4 regions of the Micromonospora sp. NPDC004704 genome follow, and region 1 is predicted to be linked to each of the others. Evidence: riboswitches for the same ligand, from Rfam matches in the RefSeq annotation. Region 1 holds a riboswitch; each other region holds the start of a gene.

What was found. Region 1 has a riboswitch for cobalamin ahead of ACWEFB_RS31235 (ribonucleoside-diphosphate reductase subunit alpha). Riboswitches for the same ligand answer to the same signal wherever they lie in the genome.
Region 2: another riboswitch for cobalamin. It lies ahead of cobN (cobaltochelatase subunit CobN); the one in region 1 lies ahead of ACWEFB_RS31235 (ribonucleoside-diphosphate reductase subunit alpha).
Region 3: another riboswitch for cobalamin. It lies ahead of bluB (5,6-dimethylbenzimidazole synthase); the one in region 1 lies ahead of ACWEFB_RS31235 (ribonucleoside-diphosphate reductase subunit alpha).
Region 4: another riboswitch for cobalamin. It lies ahead of ACWEFB_RS28605 (VWA domain-containing protein); the one in region 1 lies ahead of ACWEFB_RS31235 (ribonucleoside-diphosphate reductase subunit alpha).

The regions. Positions count from the first base shown of each region.
Region 1 covers NZ_JBSGCD010000034.1:22,757-26,363, reverse strand. The annotation lists partial or broken gene ACWEFB_RS31235 (ribonucleoside-diphosphate reductase subunit alpha) at 1-1,663, opposite strand, end outside; cobalamin riboswitch at 1,844-2,077, opposite strand; gene ACWEFB_RS31230 (oxidoreductase) at 2,267-3,184, opposite strand; gene ACWEFB_RS31225 (TetR family transcriptional regulator) at 3,283-3,607, shown strand, end outside.
Region 2 covers NZ_JBSGCD010000027.1:60,019-63,625, forward strand. The annotation lists gene cobG (precorrin-3B synthase) at 1-825, opposite strand, end outside; cobalamin riboswitch at 931-1,051, shown strand; gene cobN (cobaltochelatase subunit CobN) at 1,174-3,607, shown strand, end outside.
Region 3 covers NZ_JBSGCD010000005.1:304,523-308,129, reverse strand. The annotation lists gene ACWEFB_RS09635 (outer membrane protein assembly factor BamB family protein) at 1-221, opposite strand, end outside; gene ACWEFB_RS09630 (SRPBCC family protein) at 276-788, opposite strand; cobalamin riboswitch at 932-1,129, shown strand; gene bluB (5,6-dimethylbenzimidazole synthase) at 1,163-1,795, shown strand; gene ACWEFB_RS09620 (hypothetical protein) at 1,883-2,629, shown strand; gene ACWEFB_RS09615 (winged helix-turn-helix domain-containing protein) at 2,622-3,005, shown strand; gene ACWEFB_RS09610 (DUF397 domain-containing protein) at 3,302-3,502, opposite strand.
Region 4 covers NZ_JBSGCD010000027.1:36,751-40,357, reverse strand. The annotation lists gene cobO (cob(I)yrinic acid a,c-diamide adenosyltransferase) at 1-250, opposite strand, end outside; gene ACWEFB_RS28605 (VWA domain-containing protein) at 252-2,267, opposite strand; cobalamin riboswitch at 2,355-2,477, opposite strand; gene ACWEFB_RS28600 (DUF3592 domain-containing protein) at 2,593-3,048, shown strand; gene ACWEFB_RS28595 (DMT family transporter) at 3,196-3,607, shown strand, end outside.

The sequences.
Region 1 (3,607 bases):
ATGCGGGCCGAACTGTTCGGCCAGGTCGGCGGAGGTTTCCAGGGCGGTCAGGTAGATCTCCTCGGAGATCCTGGTGGACAGCTCCAACGCCGGCGCGGAGTCGAACGGCATCCGGAGCGCGAAGAAGGCGTCCTGCAGGCCCATCAGGCCGAGCCCGACCGGGCGCCAGCGGGGGTTGCTCGCCGCCGCCTCGACGCTCGGGTAGTAGTTGATGTCGATCACCCGGTCGAGGAAGAGCACGGCCGTACGTACCGTCTCGCGCAGTCGCTCCCAGTTGATGTCGTCGCCCGCGACGTGCGCGGCCAGGTTGATCGAGCCGAGGTTGCAGACCGCCGTCTCGCCGTCGCTGGAGACCTCGACGATCTCGGTGCAGAGGTTCGACAGGTGTACCACGTTGCCGGGCTCGGCGGTCTGGTTGCAAAGCCGGTTCGACGGGTCCTTGAACGTCATCCACCCGTTGCCGGTCTGGGCCAGGGTCCGCATCATCCGCCCGTACAGGTCACGGGCCCTGACCTGGCGGACGAACCGGCCGGCGGCCTCGGCGGACCGGTAGGCGGCGTCGAACTCGTCGCCCCACAGGTCGGGCAGCTCGGGCACCTCGGCCGGGTCGAACAGCGACCAGGTCTCGTCGGCCTCGACCCGGCGCATGAACTCGTCCGGGATCCAGTTGGCCAGGTTGAGGTTGTGCGTACGCCGGGCGTCCTCACCGGTGTTGTCCCGCAGCTCGAGGAACTCCTCGATGTCCGGGTGCCACGGTTCCAGATAGACACAGGCCGCGCCCTTGCGCCTGCCTCCCTGGTTGACCGCCGCCACGCTCGCGTCCAGCGTCCGCAGCCACGGCACGATCCCGTTCGACAGCCCGTTCGTGCCACGGATCAGCGCACCCCGGGAACGCACCCGCGACCAGGCGATCCCGATCCCGCCGGCGAACTTCGACAGCTTCGCCACCTGGGCGTACCGGTCGTAGATCGAGTCGAGTTCGTCGCGGGGCGAGTCGACCAGGAAACAGGACGACATCTGGGTGTGCGCGGTGCCGGAGTTGAACAGCGTCGGGGAACTCGGCAGGTAGGCGAGAGACGACATCAACCGGTAGAACCCGATCGCCTCACCCGGCGTACGGGACAGGCCGCAGGCGACCCGCAGCAGCCAGTACTGCGGTGTCTCCAGCACCAGCCGGCCGGTCGGGTGCCGTAGCAGGTAACGGTCGTGGACCGTACGCAGCCCGAAGTACTCGAAACGCAGGTCGGCGGTGGGGTCGATGGCATCGTCGAGCTTGCGGGCGTTGATCGCGACGAACTGCGCCGTGTCGTCGCCGATCAGCCCGAGTTCGTGGCCGAGGCGGATCGCCTGGCTGAACGACGCGATGCCCTGGCCGCGTACCTCCTTGTCGACGTATCCGGCCAGGAGTCGGGCCGCGAGCCGGGAGTACTGGGGTTCCTCGCCGATCATCTCGGCGGCGGTCTGGATCGACAACCGGACCAGTTCGGCCGTGGTCGCCCCGTCGTAGAGTCCGCTGATCGTCCGGGTCGCCACCCGCAGCGGGTCGATGTCGTCGAGGTCGTCCGCCCATCGCTCCACCGCCCGGACGATCTTGTTCACGTCGACCGGCTCGAGCGCCGTTGCGCTTGCGCACCTGCATCTGCGTACGCCGCTGTCCCGGCGCGGGCGGATCGCCGTCCGCCGTCGTGCCGTCCGGCACCAACTCTGTGACCGTCACCTGTCGCTCCTCGTGCTCGTCGCCGACGAGGTCCGGAGTGCGCGCAGGCAGGCAGGGACGCACGCGAGGGCGCGCGTCTGTGCCGTCGGCCGTCCCGCGCGGCCTCGGACCGCCGCGCACGGATGGCCCGGCGCGGCGCGGCTGGCAGGTCTTCGGACTCATGGGCGCGGTCACGGGAACCCGTGACCCCCTACTGACCGTCGCTTCCCAGGCCACCCGGCAGAGGCCGGTTGTCTCCCAGTGCTGTGTGACGGTTGTCGTTCCCACTCACCGCTGCGGGGCAGTCCCGGACTTCCACCGGGTTCCCTCTTGCCTCAGCCGGGTTGGATGCCCGGCTGAACCAGTCGCGCCACAGACTATATATGGGGGAGGGCTGGACACCGAACACCAGATGTCGTGTCGGTGTGTTGGTAAGTGCGGACCCGGTAGCGTCCATCGAGGTTGGTCGCCCGGACTCCGCGTACGCCCACCGCACCGTCCGTAATGGTCCCTGCCGGCACGTCGCGGCCCGGGCAGTGGACCCCGGCGTACGTCACTGAGCGCTACCGGTCAGAGAGGGAAGGGGACGCCGGTGAGGCGTTCGCTGTCGGCCCACAGCCGCCTGCCCTCGGCCGGGTCGTCGGCGCCGCGCGGCAGGGCGACCGGTTTCGGCGTGCCGGCGGTCTGGTTGCGGGAGGCGGGGCCGATGAACGCGCCGGCGTGGACGTCGGGGCTGGTCGCGGCGTAGAGGCTGGGCCACGCGGCGCCCTCCGGCGAGCCCATCAGGAACCTCTCCATCACCCCGCTGAGCGCCCGGAGGAGCGCACCTCGGGTGTGCTGTTGGAGGTTGGTCATGGCGGCGCCGGGGTGGATCACCACGGGGGTGATGGTCGTCCCGGCGAGGCGGCGGGCGAGTTCCCGGGTGAAGACGACGTTGGCGCGCTTGGACTTCGCGTACGCGGCCATCGGGCGGTAGCGTTCCTCGCTCATCAGGTCGGTCAGTGCCCCGCTGCGCCAGGTCGCGGCGATCGCGCTGACCGTCACGATCCGGGCCGCGGGGGAGCGCTGTAGGGCGGGCAGGACCTGGGCGGTGAGCGCGAAGTGGCCGAGGTGGTTGGTGCCGAAGGTCAGCTCGAACCCGTTCGTGGTCGTCCGGCGTTCCGGGATGTTCATCACCCCGGCGTTGTTGACCAGCAGGTCGAGGGTCTCGGTCGCGGTGACCCGCTCGGCCGCCTCCCTGACCGAGGCCAGGTCACCCAGATCCAGGACCAGGGTTTCCAGGTCCGCCTGCGGCAGTTCGGCGCGCAGCGTACGGACCGCGTCGTCGAGCCGTGCCCGGCTCCGCCCGGCCAGGATCACCCGTGCCCCGTGCCGGGCGAGGACCCGTGCCGTTTCCAGCCCGATTCCGCTGTTCGCGCCCGTGATGAGGGCGGTACGCCCGGTCTGGTCGGGGATCGCCTCGGGAGTCCAGTGATCGTGGTTCGGCATCGCGCTCCTCCTTCGTAGTGAACATTCATTCAGTAAGGCGACGATATCCACGGTCGAGGCGGCTTGTCAAATGAATGTTCAGTAGGCAAGCTGGGAGCATGAGTACCCGTGACCCGGAGACCAAACGTCAGCGCCTGCTGGAGGCGGCCCTGTCGGAGTTCGCCGCGTACGGCCTGGCCGGGGCGCGGGTCGACCGGCTCGCCAAGCGGGCGGGGATCAGCGCCGGCCTCGTCTACTCGTTCTACGAGAACAAGGAGGGCCTGTTCGAGGCGGTTTTCGACGCGATCGTCGAGCAGGTGGTCGCGGGGGTCCCGATGGACGCCGACGACCTGGGCGAGTACGCCGCACGCCTCTACGACGGCGGGCTGGCCCACCCCGAGGTGATGCGGTTCGTGGCCTGGTACGAGCTGGAGCGCGGCGACT
Region 2 (3,607 bases), on a different contig from region 1:
TTGGGCTCCGGTGAGCCGGCCGAGCGGCACCACCAGCGCCAGCGCCACCCGCCCGTCGACCTGGGTCACCGGCCCGACCGGTGCCCGCGTCGGCGACTCGGGGATTGTCAGATCGCCGGGCGGCATGAGCAGCGCCGGGTCGAGAGCCGCACGCAGGCGGGCGGTGACCCTCGGTACGCCGTGGTCGAGTTCAGCCAGTCGCCAGGCGGTGCTGTGCTGCGCGGTGGACTCGGCGAGGAACAACCGGGCGGCGAGCAGGGCGGTCGAGGCGGCCTCCGGTGGGCTCACCCGTACTCCCGTGTCGGTGCCGGCCAGGAGCACCGCCACCGCACCCCCGGGTACGGCGAGCAGTCCCACATCCGCCCCGAACCCGGTCACGTCCCCCCGACCGTCGTCGACGGTGAACAGGAACCGACCGGGCAGCCCGGCCAGCGCCGGATCGGCGCAGAGCCCCTCGTCCAGCGCGTCGACCAGTGCCCGGACGTCGACCAGACCCCCACCCACCCGACCACTGAGTACGGAAGCGATGACGTTGCGTACGCGTTCGTGGCTCTCCGACGGCAGCAGCCCCGCCTCGTACAACCGGGCGGCCAGCTCCCGCTCCGCACCCGCCCGCAGGCCACGGAGCTGCACGTTGCCGCGTGAGGTCAGCTCCAGGGCGCCGTCGGCGAGGTCGGTCGTGGCGGCGGCCAGCGCGTCGAGCTGGTCGGCGTGCAGCCGCCCACCGGGCACCCGTACCCGGGCCAGGTTGCCGTCGGCGGCGGCATGTACGCGTCTCGTCCCCGGACAGGCGTCCGGTGCCGACCGCCCTCGTGGTGACCACACCCGGCGGATACTACGGCCTGCGCAGCTGCACCCCTGTCGGGTACCGCTTGACGAACGGGGGTCCGACTCGTGAGAGTGAGAACCGCTGAACGCGGCGACAGGTGGAGGAAGCCGGTGTGATCCCGGCGCGGTCCCGCCACTGTTACCGGGGAGCGGACCCCGACACGGTCACGGCCCACACGGGCGGGAAGACCGGGGCGAGCGACGATCCGGGAGCCAGGAGACTCCGGGTCACCGCGCGGCACGGCACGGACCCGACAGGTCCGCGCCTCGCCGCAACCGACGAACCCGGGGCGCGGACCCCGAGGGAGGAACCACCATGTCACGCCACGCCCTGCGCGGTGCCCGATGATCCTGCTCCTCTCCACCTCGGACACCGACCTGCTCAGCGGACGGGCCAGTGGCGCCGACTTCCGGTTGGCCAACCCGGCCCGTACCTCGGTCGAGGACCTGCCCGCCCTGCTCGACGGCGTCGACCTCGTGGTCGTACGCATCCTCGGCGGCTACCGCGCCTGGGAGGAAGGGCTGGACGCGCTGCTGGCCGGGGCGCTGCCGGTCGTACTCCTCGGTGGTGAACAGGCACCGGACGCGGAGCTGATGCGCCGCTCGACCGTGCCCGCCGGGGTAGCCGCGGAAGCCCACGCCTACCTCGCGCACGGCGGCCCGGCGAACCTCACCGAGCTGCACCGGTTCCTCTCCGACACGATCCTGCTCACCGGGTACGGCTTCGCCCCGCCGGTGCCGACCCCCGAATGGGGGCGGCTGGAGCGCGCGGCCCGCAACAGCGACGGGCCGGTGATCGGCGTCCTCTACTACCGGGCCCACCACGTCGCCGGCAACACCGCGTTCGTCGAGACGCTCTGCACCGCGATCGAGGACGCCGGTGGTCGCCCGCTGCCGGTCTACTGCGCCTCGCTGCGCAGCCCCCAGGCGGCCCTGCTGGAGACCCTCGGCGAGGCGGACGCACTGGTCGTGACCGTGCTCGCCGCCGGTGGCACCCGCCCGGCCGACGCCGGTGCCGGTGGCGACGACGAGGCGTGGGACGTCGGCGCGCTCGCCGCCCTCGACGTGCCGATCCTCCAGGGGCTCTGCCTGACCAGCAGCCGCGCCGTCTGGGCGGACAACGACGACGGTCTCTCCCCGCTGGACACCGCCACCCAGGTCGCCATCCCCGAGTTCGACGGCCGGATCATCACCGTCCCGTTCTCGTTCAAGGAGATCGACGCTGACGGGCTGACCGTCTACGTGGCCGACCCGGAACGGTCCGCCCGGGTCGCCGGCATCGCGGTCCGGCACGGGTCGCTGCGACACATCCCGCCGGCCGACCGCCGGATCGTCCTGATGCTGTCGGCGTACCCGACCAAGCACGCCCGGATCGGCAACGCCGTCGGCCTCGACACCCCGGCCAGCGTCGTCCGGCTGCTCAGCGCCATGCGCGACCAGGGGTACGACATCGGCCCCGCCGACGGACCCGACGCGTTCCCCGGAGTGACCGCCGGTGACGGTGACGCCCTGGTGCACGCGCTGATCGCCGCCGGTGGCCAGGATCTCAACTGGCTCACCGAGGAACAGCTCGAAGCCAACCCGATCCGGATCCCGGCCAGCCGCTACCGGGCCTGGTACGACACCCTCCCCGCCGAGCTGCGCGAGGGCATGGAACGGCACTGGGGACCGGCGCCCGGTGAACTGTTCGTCGACACCTCCCGCGACCCCGACGGCGAGATCGTGCTCGCCGCGCTGCGGTCCGGCAACACCGTGGTGATGGTCCAACCGCCGCGCGGTTTCGGGGAGAACCCGGTCGCCATCTACCACGACCCGGACCTGCCGCCGAGCCACCACTACCTGGCCGCGTACCGGTGGCTGGCCGACGAGTTCGGCGCGCACGCGATGGTGCACGTCGGCAAGCACGGCAACCTGGAGTGGCTGCCCGGCAAGACGCTCGGCATGTCCGCCGCCTGCGGGTCCGACGCCGCCCTCGGCGACCTGCCCCTGATCTACCCGTTCCTGGTCAACGACCCCGGTGAGGGGACCCAGGCCAAGCGGCGGGCGCACGCCACCCTGGTCGACCACCTGATCCCGCCGATGGCCCGCGCCGACAGCTACGGCGACATCGCCCGGCTGGAGCAGCTCCTCGACGAGCACGCCAACATCGCCGCCCTGGACCCGGCGAAGCTGCCGGCGATCCGGGCCCAGATCTGGACCCTGATCCAGGCCGCCAAGCTCGACCACGACCTCGGCCTGTCGGACCGGCCGCACGACGCCGAGTTCGACGAGTTCATCCTGCACGTCGACGGCTGGCTCTGCGAGGTCAAGGACGTACAGATCCGCGACGGGCTGCACGTGCTCGGGGTGGCGCCGAGTGGGCAGAACCGGGTCGACCTGGTGCTCGCGATGCTCCGCGCCCGGCAGATGTGGGCCGGTCAGGTCGCCGCCCTGCCCGGCCTGCGCGAAGCGCTCGGCCTGACCGAGGACGGCACCGCCGGCCGGGTCGAGGTGGACCGGATCGAGGAGACCGCCCGCGCGTTGGTGCTGGCGATGGAGGAACGGGACTGGACCCCCGGCGTCGGCACCGAGGTGTGCGAGCGGGTGCTCGGCGACTCGGTGACCGACCACGAACCGGTGGTCCGGGTGCTGGAGTTCGCGGCCACCGAGATCGTGCCCCGGCTGGACCGGACCACGGACGAGCTGACCGCGGTACTGCACGCCCTCGACGGCGGTTACGTCGCCGCCGGCCCGAGCGGGTCACCGCTGCGCGGCCTGGTCAACGTGCTGCCCACCGGCC
Region 3 (3,607 bases), on a different contig from region 1:
CGCAGCCGGCCGTCCACGATCAGCGGGGCGGACGCGAGCGTGCCGACCACCCCGGTCGCCGCCCGCACCGGGGCCGGATAGTCGGCGCGGGCGGGGGTGAGCACCTCGGCGGGGGCGAGCACGCGGAAGGTGACCACGGCTGCCGCCGCGACGACCAGCACCGCCACCAGCGCGACCACTGCCGGCCGGCGCCGGCCCCACACGCGGCCCCGCGATCGCATCCAGTACCTCCGCTGGGCACCCTACCGAGACAGCCCCGACGTGCGGCTGGCAGGTCAGGCGGCAGCAGCCGGGTCACCGCGATGATCATGATTGGTTGAGGTGACCACGGCGGCCAGGTCGGCGAGGTCACGACGCAACGCGCCCTCGACGGTACGGGCGGCAAGTCCGCCGAACACCAGCGCGAGCAGGCGCGCGTACGGTGCCGTGACCGCGCCCTCCTGCACCACGCTGACCGCGGTCCAGCCACCGCGCCGCCGCCGACGCCGTCCCTGCACCGGAGTGAAGGTGTACGCGGTCCGGTAGTCGACGCCTACGCCGGACGAGCTGACAGTGAGCCGGTGCGGTGGGCTGAACTCCTCCACCCGGAACTCCTCCAGCAACTCGGTGCCGTCCGGCAGATGGTGACTCTCCCGCCAGACCGTGCCGACCCGCGTCGGACCGGGGGTGAGCACCTCGATCCCGCTGATCGTGGAGAGCCAGTCGGATCGGCCGGGCAGGTCGGTGAAGACCCGCCACAACTCCTCGGCGGACGCCTGCACCAGCCGGGTCACCGCTACCGTCGCCATCACACCTCCCGAACCTCCACCGTACGGGGGGTGACCGACCATTAACGCGAACATTCGCGGAAGGCGACGAGAACGTGACCCGAGTGACGATCGAACCCGCCGCGCTCGGATCCGGAAGCCGTCCCCGCTAGGGTTCGGACCGGCACGAACTGTTGCGAGGTGCCCCGCGCGAGCGGGGAGAATCGGGAAGCCGGTGTGATTCCGGCACGGGCCCGCCGCGGTGACCGGGGAGCTGCCACCCACGCGTACGAGACGCAGCCACTGGCCCTGAAAAGGGCTGGGAAGGCGGGTGACCAGCGCAGATCCGGAAGTCGAAGACCGGCCTCGCTGTCACCAGCCCCTCTGTGGGGGCGCGAGCGCAGCGGGAGCCTGCCTTGGACACCGATCTCTACGACGTCATCCACCGTCGCCGGGACGTACGCGCCCAGTTCACCGGTGCCCCGATCCCGGACGAGGTGCTGCACCGCGTCCTGACGGCGGCGCACGCCGCGCCGAGTGTGGGGCTGTCCCAGCCCTGGGACTTCGTCCTGGTCCGGGATCCGGACCTGCGGCAGGAGTTCCACCGGCACGTGGAGCGCGAGCGGGACACCTTCGCGTCCACTCTGGACGCCGACGCCGCCGAACGTTTCGCCCGGATCAAAATCGACGGCGTACGCGAGTCGACCCTGTCGATCGTGGTCACGTACGACCCGGAGCGGGGTGGACCGGCCGTGCTCGGTCGGCACGCGATCGCCGACGCCGGTCTCTACTCGGTCTGCCTGGCGATCCAGAACCTGTGGCTGGCCGCCAGTGCCGAGCGGCTCGGGGTCGGCTGGGTGTCGTTCTACCGGGAGCCGTTCCTGCGTGAGCTGCTCGGCATCCCCGCCACCATCCGCCCGGTCGCCTGGCTCTGCCTCGGCCCGGTGACCCACTTCGAGCAGACCCCCGACCTGGAACGACACGGCTGGCGTCAACGCCGCCCGTTGTCGGCCGCGATCCACCAGGACCGCTGGCGTCCCTCCGTCTGATCCTCTCCGGGCCTTGCCTCCACTGGGGACCCGCCCGCATACTTTGCATTGCAGAGTAAATCACTGTTGCAGAGTTGAGGAGGGGCCATGGGCCCGGTTGACACGGGGGAAGCCGAACGGACACTGGTCGAACTGAGGCGACTACGCCGACGCACCCATGCCCGCACCCACGCCGGGGCCTGGCTACCGGCAGCGGGTGTAGCGGCCCTGCTGCTGCTGAGCATCACCCTCTACCGCTACCCGTTCGAGCCGGCGTACGCGATCACCGCCGAGTACCCGTACTGGGCCGGGCTGCCTGACCAGCAGCGCAGCGCGCTCGCGTCGTACCTGTTCTGGTTCCTCGGCACGCCGCTGCTGATCGCGGCAACCGCAGCCTGGTACCGGTGGCGCTCCCGCCAACTGGGGCTCCGGGTGGCCTGGTGGCCGTTCGCGGGAACCGCCCTGGGCGTCCTGGTGCTGCTCGCGATACTCGCGGCGGTGCCGAAGGGCCCGCCGTCCGACGACCTGATCGCCGACTCCGGCTTCTGGTGGCAGGGACTGCTGACCCCGCTGGTGCCGATCGCGTTCGCCGTACTCGCGCTGGCCTGGGGCGAACGCAGTCGCACCCTCGCGGCGACCGGAGTGTGGATCATCCTGCTGGCAAGCTGGCTGTGCGGGACCTTCCCGCTGGGGCGCCTCCCGGCCTGGGTGTTCGTGCTGCTCGACGGCAACCCGGACGCGCTCGGTGGCCAACTGGCCCTCCGACCGGGCCACTATCTTGTGCTGATGGCACTGCCGCTGGTCATCTTCGCCGCCGTACGCGCCCGGCGGTCCCGGAGGTATGCCGGTGAGTGACCCGCAGGCGCCGCATCCGTCGCTAGCGCTGGACGACACCGTCCACCAACGCGTACGCCTGGGCATCCTCACCGTGCTCAGCGCGACCCAGGAGTGCAAGTTCGCCACCCTGCGGGACGAACTCGGGCTCACCGACGGCAACCTGAACCGGCACCTGCGGATCCTGGAACAGGCCGAGTTGTTGCAGGTGATTAAGGGTTACGAGGCGCGCCGCCCCTGTACCTGGCTCCGGCTCACCCGGCAGGGGCGGGCCGCCCTACGGGCAGAGGTCGCCGCCCTGGAACAACTCGTCAGCCGAATCCGCAGCGCCCCGGACCCCACCGACCCCGGCACGATCAACTCGGACGCGGGCTCCACCGGCCCGGCACAATCCTGAGACCGCCTGCGCTGTGCAGGGCCTTTCACAGCGGATTGGCAAAGTTTCACTCAAACCCCCGGTTTGCCTGTCACAGCTAAACGTGGGTTTGTCGGCAAACTTCCACTGTCCAGAGACGCGTCCCGACACAAGGGCACCTGAGCCCACTACAAGACGTACGTCGAGGATCCGGAGCTGCAAGTTCCCCAGCAGGCGGCAGCAGCACGCGTACGGGCAACCATGATCATTGCGCGCTGAGCTGTTCTCATGACCACTCACAGAACAGCTCAGCGCGCGTGGATCATCGTCACCCACCCTCAGCGCCGGAAAGCACCGGACTTCGCACCGGCGACGAACGCCACCCAACCCGCCGGCTCCACCACCAGCACCGGCCCAGCCAGATCCTTCGAATCACGCACCCCAACTACGCCCACCAGGTTGTCCGCCACCTCAACACACTGACCTTGGTCGTTTGAACGGCTGCTCTTGCGCCAACGGGCATCCGAAAGATCGATCACGACTCACTCCCTGCCGAGACGTCGAAGCATGTCAGTTGGCGCGGCATACGGCAGTCAAACGATGATCGTTGCGCTCTGAGCCGTTCTCCCGACCACCCGCAGAAC
Region 4 (3,607 bases), on a different contig from region 1:
CACTGCCGCCCTTGCCGCTCTCACCGAGCGCACGCAGCGCGGTCTCCTCGCCGACCTTCCACTTGGGGCTCTTCACGAACTGGAAGACGGCGATCGGCCAACCCGCGCTCCAGGCCCGCAACGCCATCCCGAACGCGGCGGTCGACTTGCCCTTGCCCTGACCGGTGTGCACCGCCGTGACCGGCTGGCGGCGCCGCTCCCGGGTGGTGAGACCGTCGTCGGGTACCTGCTCCGGCTTGCCCTGGGGCATCTCAGGCCGCCTTTCCGAGAGTGTGCAGCGCGTCCAGCGGGACGCAGTCGGCGTCGAGCGCGGTGGCGAGCCGCCGGGCCAGCCCGAGCCGGATCGGCCCCGACTCGCAGTCGACCACCACGGAGGCGACGTCGGCCAGCGACGGCACCACGGTCAACGGGTCCGGACCGCTGGTCGCCCGACCGTCGGTCACCACCACCAGCAGCGGCCGGCGGCGCGGGTCGCGGCGGCGTTCGGACTCCAGGGTCCGGGCCGCCTGGCGCAGCCCGGCGGCGAGCGGGGTACGGCCACCGGTGCGCAGTTCGGCCAGGCGCAGCACACCGACCTCGTGGCTGGCGGTCGGTTCCAGCACCGTACTCGCCCCGGTACCCCGGAACGTGATCATGCCGATCTTGTCCCGCCGCTGGTAGGCGTCGCGCAGCAGGGACAGGACGGCGGTCTTCACCACCCGCATCCGGCGGCGCGCCGCCATCGACCCGGAGGCGTCCACCACGAAGAGCACCAGGTTCGCCTCCCGCCCGACGTGCACCGCCTCGCGCAGATCCGAGGCCGTCACCGTGCGGGCTCCGCGCCGGGCGGCGGCCAGCAGGGTGGCGGGCAGGTGCAGGCTGGTCAGCCGGCCGGCCGGCAGCCGGGCCCCGACCACCCGACCCCGCCGGGCGTACGCCGGGGAGCGTCGGCCGGTGTGCGCGCCGGTCCCCCGTCCGCGTACGGCCAGGGCGCGAGTCCGGTACGGGCTCGTCGCCGCGACCGTCGGCTGGTTCCCGGCGGTCGGCTGTTCCGTCGTCTGCTCCTCCGTCCGCTGCTCCGGTACGGGTTGTTCGGCCGGGTCGGTCTGCTCCGGTCCGGTGGTCGGCGGGGGCGGCCCGTCGGATGTGTCCGGCCCCCGGTCGGGTCCACCCGGTGGCGGGCCACCGCCGGGTCCCTCCGGCGGACCGTCGGGCGGCCCTCCGTCCGGGTCGTCGTCGGGTCCGGCCGGCGGGTCGGGCTCCGGATCGGCGTCCGCGCCGTGCTCCCGCAGCAACTCCTCGAGTTTCTCCTGGTCGGCGCCGGGCGGGTCGAGCGGGTCCCGGCGGCGGCGGTGCGGCAGGGCGAGCCTGGCCGCGGCGGCCACGTCGTCGGCGGTCACCACGTCCCGGTCGTGCCACGCGGCGAGCGCCACCGCCGTCCGGGCCACCACGATGTCGGCGCGCAGCCCGTCCACCCCGTACGCGAGGCAGATGGTGGCGATCCGGTCCAGTTCGTGGTCGGGCAGCCGCACTCCGGGCAGCCGTCGACGGGCGACCGCGATCCGCTCGGCGAGTACGGCATCCTCGTCGATCCAGCGCGCCGCGAAGCCCACCGGATCCGTCTCGTACGCGAGCCTCCGCCGGACCACCTCGGCCCGGGGGGCCGTCTCGCGGGGCGCGGTGACCGCGACCACCAGCCCGAACCGGTCCACGAGCTGGGGGCGGGGTTCGCCCTCCTCCGGGTTCATCGTGCCGACGAGCAGGAACCGGGCCGCGTGCTTGACCGACACCCCGTCGCGTTCGACGTGCGCCCGACCCATCGCGGCGGCGTCCAGCAGCAGGTCCACCAGATGGTCCGGCAGCAGGTTGACCTCGTCGACGTAGAGCACCCCGCGATGGGCGGCGGCGAGCAGCCCCGGCTCGTACGCCTTGATCCCGTCGGCCAGGGCACGTTGCAGGTCGAGGGTGCCGACCACCCGGTCCTCGGTGGCGCCGACCGGCAGCTCGACCAGGGTGGCGCGGCGCCGCTGGCCGACCGCCCCCGGTTCGTGCGGGCCGTCCGGGCAGTCCGCGTCCGGGTTGGCCGGGTCACAGGCGAACCGGCAGCCGGGGACGACGTCGACGTCGGGCAGCAGCGCGGCGAGCGCCCGGACGATCGTCGACTTGGCGGTGCCCTTCTCACCCCGGACCAGCACCCCGCCGATCGCCGGGGAGACCGCGTTGAGCAGCAGGGCCAGTCGCAGTTCGGCCAGGCCGACGACGGCAGAGAACGGGTACGGCGGGGTCATCGCCCGCTCAGGCGCGCAGAAGCCATGCTCAAGTCCCTTCCGCGGGTATCCACGCCCGCGTGTGGCTGGGTGTCACCGAGCGGTCGGAGTCTCCTGACTCCCGGATCGACGCTCCCCCTCGACCTTCCGGCCGCTCGGCCGTGGCCCGTACGTGAGGGGTCGCTCCCCGGTCACAGTGGCGGGACCGCCCCGGACTCGCACCGGGTTCCTCCGCGCACCGCTCGTGCAGGCCATGCTGTCCCACCGACCGGTCCGTCGTCAACGTGACCACCGCGACCGCGCCGTGCCCGGTTCGTCTTCCGTACCGACCGGGTAATCGATGGCCATGGCATTCTTCGGGGAACGTCGGCGGCCACCGGTGCCGCTCTTCGTCGGTCTCGGGATCGTGGTGATCGTCGGGTTCGCGATCGCCACGGTCCAGGTGTGGCGCAACGACAACGCGTTGCGGGATCACGGTGAACGAACCACCGCCCGGGTGGTGGAAGTCGATGCGGGCAGGGCCAATCGGACCGAGGTCGAGTTCCGTACGTCCGACGGCCGGCAGGTGCGGGCGTTGATCGGTCAGGGCGACGAGGCGCCCGGTCCCCCTCCGGCGCTCGGCGACGAGGTGCCGATCGTGTACGACCCGCAGGACCCGCAAGCCGACGTCAACGACGCCCGCGCCGGTGAGAACCACGACACGGCGTACCTGTTGCTGGGAGTGACCCTGTTCGGCGGGATCGGGGTGCCGCTGGCAACCTGGGCGCTGGTTCGGGCGAATCGGCGGGACCGGGTGGGGTGATGGTGGGGAGCGGGGCGCCGCCGGCCGAACTGCCGGGCCGGCCGTCCTCGGGTGAGCCGGCCTCCGACCCGTCATGGATCATGGGCCCGCAGCGGGCGCCGGGGCGTGCGACCTGCCGGAGGTCGAGCACCGGGACGGGGAGACGGATTGAGTCGCGGAAGTGTCCTGAGGCTGGCCCTGCTCGCGCTGATCTGGGGGTCCGGCTTCCTCTGGATCAAGCTGGCGCTGGACGGGTTCACCCCGGTCCAGCTCGTCCTGTTCCGGCTCCTGCTCGGAGTCGCGGTACTGGCACCCATCGCCCTGGTACGGAGGCTGCCCTTCCCGACCCGTCGGGTCATCTGGGCGCACCTGGCCGTCGCGGCGCTGTTCGCCAACGCGATCCCGTACACGCTCGTGGGGTTCGGCGAGCAGACCGTGGGCTCGAACGTCGCGGGTGTGCTCAACGCGACCACACCACTGTGGACGGTGCTGGTGGCCGTACTGGCGGGGACGGACCGGACGGTCAGCGTCGGACGCGGGGTGGGCATCGCACTCGGTTTCGCCGGGACCGTGCTGATCT